DNA from 3 places in the Bacillus sp. JJ664 genome. Region 2 is predicted to be linked to each of the others. Evidence: predicted binding sites of a transcription regulator. Region 2 holds the regulator's gene; each other region holds the start of a gene.

Region 1 (2,287 bases), on a different contig from region 2:
GTTACAAAAAAGTGATCCCATTTGAAACCCATTATTTATCCCCCTCCATGTCCATATCCATCTCGTGGTGGTCATGTGTACCACTCTCACTACCTGATGAACCATGATGATGGCCAGCATTTTCACCTTCTGGAGCTGGTCTAAATTCTAAATGAGTAGAAGTATATGATTTTCTACCTAAATGTTCAATTTCTAGTAATTTATCAAACTCTTTTTCTGTTAGCGCAGGTGCTGTTTCTTTTACATCAGTAACCCAGCTATTAAATTCATTATCGTTCATTGCTAATACTTCAAATTCCATACCAGCAAAGCCCTCGCCATTAAAATTACTATTTTTCCCTATAAATGAACCTTCACTTGAAGCAACAAAATTCAATTTTGTAACCATATCACTCATTGCATATTTTTGACCACCTAATTGTGGAACCCAGAAACTAGTGATTGGTCCGAAAGAATAAAGACGGAATTCTACATGTCTATTTGTAGGTATATTCACATAGTTAACTGTTTCAATTCCTTGCTCTGGATATGAGAAGTGCCATTTCCAGTTCGATGAACTAGCATAAATGACAAGCGTTTTATCATTTTCATGTCCTTTTGGTACAGTTTCAACAGCTGTAGTCGTTTTTACCGTTACGACTGATAAGATCGTTACGATCACAACCGGAATAACTGTCCAAATAATTTCAAGCCACTTACTTCCTTCTTCATGAGGAGGCTCATAATCTTCTGGTAGTTTACTAGCACGATATTTATTAATAATGACAATAAATAGAATATAAACGACTAATAATACCCCTAACATCATCAACATCGAAAAAATAATTGTATCTGCTTGTGTTTTTGCAACAGGTCCTTTTGGATCAAGAACGGCTATTTTGTCACAAGCACCCATAATGACCGCAATCATCATAACCATGATGCTCATTAGAAATTTTTTCATTTCATTCTTCCTTCCTCTAAATTAAGTAAAAGTTCAAAAACGATTCTAAAATAGAATGCTAATTAAGTATGTTTATAAATTGTCACTCTACTGACAAACAATATCCACAGTTATAGTAAAATACTTTAAATAAAAAAACAAACAATTAATTAGCAATTTGAACTGAAAAAATAAGTGTTCACATTTTAGACATATTTACTTTTACCAAAAACCCTCTTAACCCTATATATATCAAGTGTTCAACCCTTATGTTACCTTTTTCACAACGTTCACATTTTAGACAAATATTAGATTCACATTAAATTTTTATTCTAATGTTTAAAACTACAAAAACAATAAATTAGTATAATATTTAGACAAATTAAAAGATGATATCTTCTTCCATATCTCTTTTAAAAAAATTCTACAAACACAAAAAAAAACGCAGAAAATCTGCGTTTTATGTACAGGCATTTAGGGTGAAGAGGAAAATAGATGTCCTAGCACATTTTCCTCTTCTATAGGGTTTGGGGGGCTCTAGGGTTGAATCCAAAATTTGGATCCAATCTATGAACATTTAAAAACAATGGCTTATACTTAAAACTTCTTTATGAAATTAGAATAACACAATTGAAAATGATTATCAATAGCAATTATGTTTTTTCTTTTAATAACCTACTTTTTTATAATGATTGATTTTTGAATCATCCAATATACAAAATGTTGTTAACTGTAAAATGTGCCAAACTCAATAGTGAGAATTGGTAAGTATGAGACGCCACATGTACGATCTCTAATTTCATTTTAAGTATTAGCTTTTTATTACTTTTTTTCGTTATAATTAACACATATTATATCAAGTAAGGAGTAATGACTATGCCACAACTATTATTTAGAGGATTTAAGGCAGAAGATATTTGCCAAATTAGTAAACCATTAGTAGATGAATTAGCAGAAATATGTGATTGTGGAACAGATAATTTTATTCTTGAATGTCTTCATTCTACTTCAATATTCGATGGTAAAGTCATAGAAACTTTCCCTTTTATAGAAGTAAAATGGTTTGAAAGAGGTCTAGTAACGAGAGATCTATTTTCAGCATCTATCGCAAAACATATCCTGTCTTTAAACATCCCTGAATTTGAAATTGCATTTTCAACATTTCGAGAAGATAGTTATTATATAAATGGAAAAAGATGTTTTGATTAACTAAATGTTATTTTAAAATAAATTTACGAAAAAACCAGACTAGCCCAGCTAACTAGTCTGGTTTTTGTGTTTTTATACACTTTTTCTAGGCGTTTCACATAATAGTCAACTATCTTTATGGGGTATCTATACTATCTGGACAAACATACAATCTTA
Region 2 (2,287 bases):
TAGCACTCATTAATATTGAGTGCTAACACAATTATTAGTTTAAATAATATCAAAAGATTTTGCAAGTCCGAAGCTAGCACTTTTCTTGTCGAAATTTATTAATTTTAATTAACGTATTTTAAAGAAGTTTAATAAAAATATGTAAATACCTTTTAAGAACCCCCTTAAACGAGTACAATAATGTACATGTTGTTATAAACCTTTGGGTTATGAAAATATCAACACAAAGGAGTTATCGTTTTGAAAACAAGAGATTTATGGATTTTATTAACGTATGTTTTGATTCAGTATTCTGGATTGTATGGTGTTCGTTTTCTATTAAATAGTAGTTTATATGAAGGTTTAGACAAAGAGACAGCCAAAATTGAAGCAGTAGGTTTATGGGGTTGCATTAGTTTTATTACAGGTCTTTTAATTATTTTAATTTTATTAAGAACTCCAATCTCAATTGGAATTAAAAATCTTTCATCTAGTTTTACGCTGACAATATTAAAATGGGCTTTAATTGGTTATGGTGTCACAATGATTACTCAGATTGTATGTAATCTCATTTTAATTTTAATTTTTGATTTAGATAAAGGGTCAGAAAATACGCAAAACATTATTCATATCGCTAAGCTAAACCCAGCCTTTATCGTCATTCCAAGTTTGATTGCACCGATATTGGAAGAAATCGTATTCCGTCGCATTATTTTCAAAAAGCTATTTGAACGTTTTCCATTTATTGTTTCAGCTGGAATAAGTTCAGTTATTTTTGCGTTCATGCACGGCGACTTGCCATTCTTTTTATCTTATTTTCTGATCGGATTTATATTTTGTTATCTATATAAACGAACAAATTCAATTTTAGTTCCAATTTTAACTCATATGTTTATGAACTCATTTGTCGTATTCCAACAACTGAAATTATTTCATTTCATCTATTAAATAAAACCCCCATTCGATTGGGGGTTTTTAATTTCCTTATTGTTGTAAGAAGTATGCTAGTGTTTGTAACTCAACAGCCAAATCAATATGATGTATTCGAATATGTTCTGGTACACTAATACGTGCAGGCGTAAAATTCAAAATACCTCTTATATTTTTACCTTTTAAACGGTCTGCAATCGACTGTGCAACTTGAGCAGGAACTGTAAGAATGACGATTTGAATATCATCGTTCATTATTTCTTCTAATTTATCAAGATTATAGACTGGTACTCCACCTATTTCTGTTCCAATCTTCATTGGGTCGATATCAAACGCCATTTCAATCTTTGTATTATTGTTTTTTATAAAATTATAATGTAAAAATGCGGTTCCTAAATTCCCCACACCGATTAACGCTACTTTCATTACTTCGTGTTGGTTAAGCGCTTTCGAAAAAAAAGTTAATAAATAATTTACATTATAGCCATACCCTTTTTTTCCTAAGGCACCAAAATACGAAAAATCTCTTCTAATTGTAGCGGAATCTACTTTTACTGCTTCACTTAACTCTGCTGAAGAAACTCTTTGTTTACCTGATAAAGACAAATTCTTTATAAAACGGTAATATAAAGGTAGACGTTTAGCAGTAGCTTGTGGAATTTTAATTTGTTCCGACTCCATTTTACAATCCCCCACTTACTGTTACTGTAATTCTTTTTACTATATTGTGTAAATAGCCTTCATTTTAGTAATAAAGTACTTGTTCTACTGTAAAATATACACTATATTTATGAATTTTGACAGTAAACAGTTTAATAGATAAAAAATTTTGCAATGAGGTGAATATCTTGATCCTATTACAAGTTAATAATGTCTCCAAATATTTCGGCAGTGACATTATACTTTCAAATATTAAATTAGAAGTTCAGACGAATGATCGAGTAGCAATTGTTGGTCGAAATGGTGCTGGTAAGTCTACTCTTTTAAAAATTATCGCCGGTGAAATATCATATGATGGCGGAGAATTAATTAAACCAAAAGATGTCACGATTGGATACTTAGCTCAAAACTCTGGCTTACAAAGTGATCGCTCAATTTGGGAAGAATACTACTCTGTATTCAACCATTTGGTAGAAATGCAAGATAACATGAGAAAGCTAGAACATAAAATGACCCAAGAAGATGTTTATTCAAATCAAACCGTTTACGACAAAATTGTGAATGAATATGATCATCTTCAATTTACATTTAAAGAAAGTGGCGGATATCAGTTTGAAGCAGATATTCGTTCAATTATAAGTGGTCTTGGCTTTTCAAATGAAGACTACACTACAAAGATATCATCATTAAGTGGTGGTCAGAAAACGAGACTGGCGTT
Region 3 (2,287 bases), on a different contig from region 2:
AGTCAAGATACTCTGAAGTAACAGGTGCGTAATTTGGTCCAACTTGGACTTTTAATTTTTCATCGATTCCACCATTAATAGCATATAATAATGCTTTTGCTAAATTTGCTCTAGCACCAAAAAACTGCATCTGCTTCCCAATCGTCATTGCTGAAACACAACAAGCGATTCCATAGTCATCTCCAAACTCAGTTCGCATAATATCATCATTTTCGTATTGAATTGAGCTTGTTTTAATAGACATCTTTGCACAATATTGTTTAAATCCAATAGGTAGATTAGTTGACCAAAGTACTGTTAAATTCGGCTCTGGTGCTGGACCAAGATTGTCTAATGTATTTAAAAAACGAAATGAATTCTTAGTAACCAATGGGCGCCCATCAATGCCCACTCCGCCAATCGATTCCGTTACCCATGTAGGGTCTCCTGAAAACAATTCATTATAATCTGGCGTTCTTGCAAACTTTACTAAGCGTAATTTCATAACAAAATGGTCTACCAATTCTTGAGCTTCAATTTCAGTTAAACGGTTCTCTTCAAGATCTCTTTCTATATAAATATCTAAGAAAGAAGAAACTCTACCTAGACTCATCGCTGCACCGTTTTGTTCTTTAATTGCAGCTAAATAGCCGAAATATAGCCATTGAAACGCTTCAACTGCATTTGACGCTGGTTTCGAAATATCAAATCCGTGTTTTGCAGCCATTTGTTTTAATTCTTTCAAAGCACGAATTTGCTCATTTACTTCTTCACGCTCTCTTAATAATTCTTCAGACATGACACTACTCGTCATCTTCAAAGCATTCGTTTTATCAGCTATTAATCGATCAATTCCATATAATGCGACTCTACGATAGTCTCCTATAATTCTGCCTCTACCATACGCATCCGGTAAACCAGTAATAACCCCTGAACGACGTGCCGCTTTCATTTCATCCGTGTACACATCAAAAACACCTTGATTATGTGTTTTTCGATATTCAGTAAATATCTTACTTATTTCTTCATCAACTTTATAACCATATGATTCACAAGCAGCTTCTGCCATTCGAATTCCTCCGAATGGTTGTAACGATCGTTTAAATGGTTCATCCGTTTGAACTCCTACAATTTTTTCTAACTCTTTATTTAAGTATCCTGGCTCATGTGAAGTAATAGTTGATACAATTTTCGTATCCATATCTAAAACTCCACCTTTTTGGCGCTCTTCTTTTGATAATTGAAGTACCTGATTCCATAGCTCACTTGTTGCTTGCGTTGGACCAACTAAAAACGTCTCATCTCCAATATAAGGTTTAATGTTTAATTGAATAAAATCCCTTACATCAATCGATTTTTCCCAACGCCCACTTTCAAAAAGTCTCCAATGATTCATCCCAATACTCCTCCTCTTTCGAATTAACACAGAAAGATAATAATGTATATAACAGATTACACAATTAATTTATCATATGATGTTGATCTTCTATCACCAAGAATATGTATATATTGTGAAACATTGAACAAAGTGTCAGAGAGCACTTAATATATAACGATTTAATTGATTACAATTCATTTTACCAACAATTTTCTAGTGTAATTCATTCTCCAAAACTTTAAAGTTTCCATCTGAACTGTTATACTCAAATTATATAATCTGTATTATAAAAAAACATCTTCTTTTCGATAGACAAGACATTCACAAACAGAATATGTGATAATACTATGGTTAGTATAAATAAATGACAAAATCTTTTTGATTATTTATAAATAAGGCTCGCTAATATAAGCGAATATTTTGGAGCTGAATTCAGCCTTCTTCAGTAACAGTAACTTTAAATAAAGGGAGTATTTATGAATACACAAATCAATCTTTCTAATTCAATTAACGAAAAATTAAATACAATATATAAAAATCAACTTCAAAAAGTTTTACAAGATGAACAATTACTAATTGGTACAAAACAATATGTATCCCAAGACTCTACTATTTTAGAAGATGCAATTACTGCGTTATTACTTGGCAAAAACATTCTATTAAAAGGACCTACTGGAAGTGGAAAAACAGTTTTAGCAGAAACTCTTTCAAAATTACTTTATCAACCAATGCACAGTATAAATTGTTCAATTGATTTAGATTTAGAAGGAATCGTTGGGTACAATACAATTACTTCATCACCAAATGGATCTGAAGTTATCTTTATTGACGGACCACTAATGAAAGCAATGAAAAAAGGACATATGTTATATATAGATGAAATTAATATGGCGAAACCTGAAACACTGCCTCTACTACACGGTGCTTTAG

The links. Region 2 encodes Rex, which represses fermentation and respiration genes when NADH is low (regulators of the CRP and FNR family bind a similar motif). Its sites were predicted from a motif close to TTGTGAAATATTTCACAA; they were not measured.
Region 1: a site for Rex is predicted at 1,192-1,209, ahead of qoxA (cytochrome aa3 quinol oxidase subunit II). Genes of this name have one in related genera too.
Region 3: a site for Rex is predicted at 1,489-1,506, ahead of pflB (formate C-acetyltransferase). Genes of this name have one in related genera too.

The regions. Positions count from the first base shown of each region.
Region 1 covers NZ_JBALMS010000145.1:1,916-4,202, reverse strand. The annotation lists gene qoxB (cytochrome aa3 quinol oxidase subunit I) at 1-32, opposite strand, end outside; gene qoxA (cytochrome aa3 quinol oxidase subunit II) at 32-943, opposite strand; gene V7056_RS18300 (DUF1904 family protein) at 1,799-2,131, shown strand.
Region 2 covers NZ_JBALMS010000104.1:4,474-6,760, reverse strand. The annotation lists gene V7056_RS15795 (CPBP family intramembrane glutamic endopeptidase) at 241-927, shown strand; gene V7056_RS15790 (redox-sensing transcriptional repressor Rex) at 964-1,590, opposite strand; gene V7056_RS15785 (ABC-F family ATP-binding cassette domain-containing protein) at 1,758-2,287, shown strand, end outside.
Region 3 covers NZ_JBALMS010000049.1:12,194-14,480, reverse strand. The annotation lists gene pflB (formate C-acetyltransferase) at 1-1,375, opposite strand, end outside; gene V7056_RS08675 (ATP-binding protein) at 1,834-2,287, shown strand, end outside.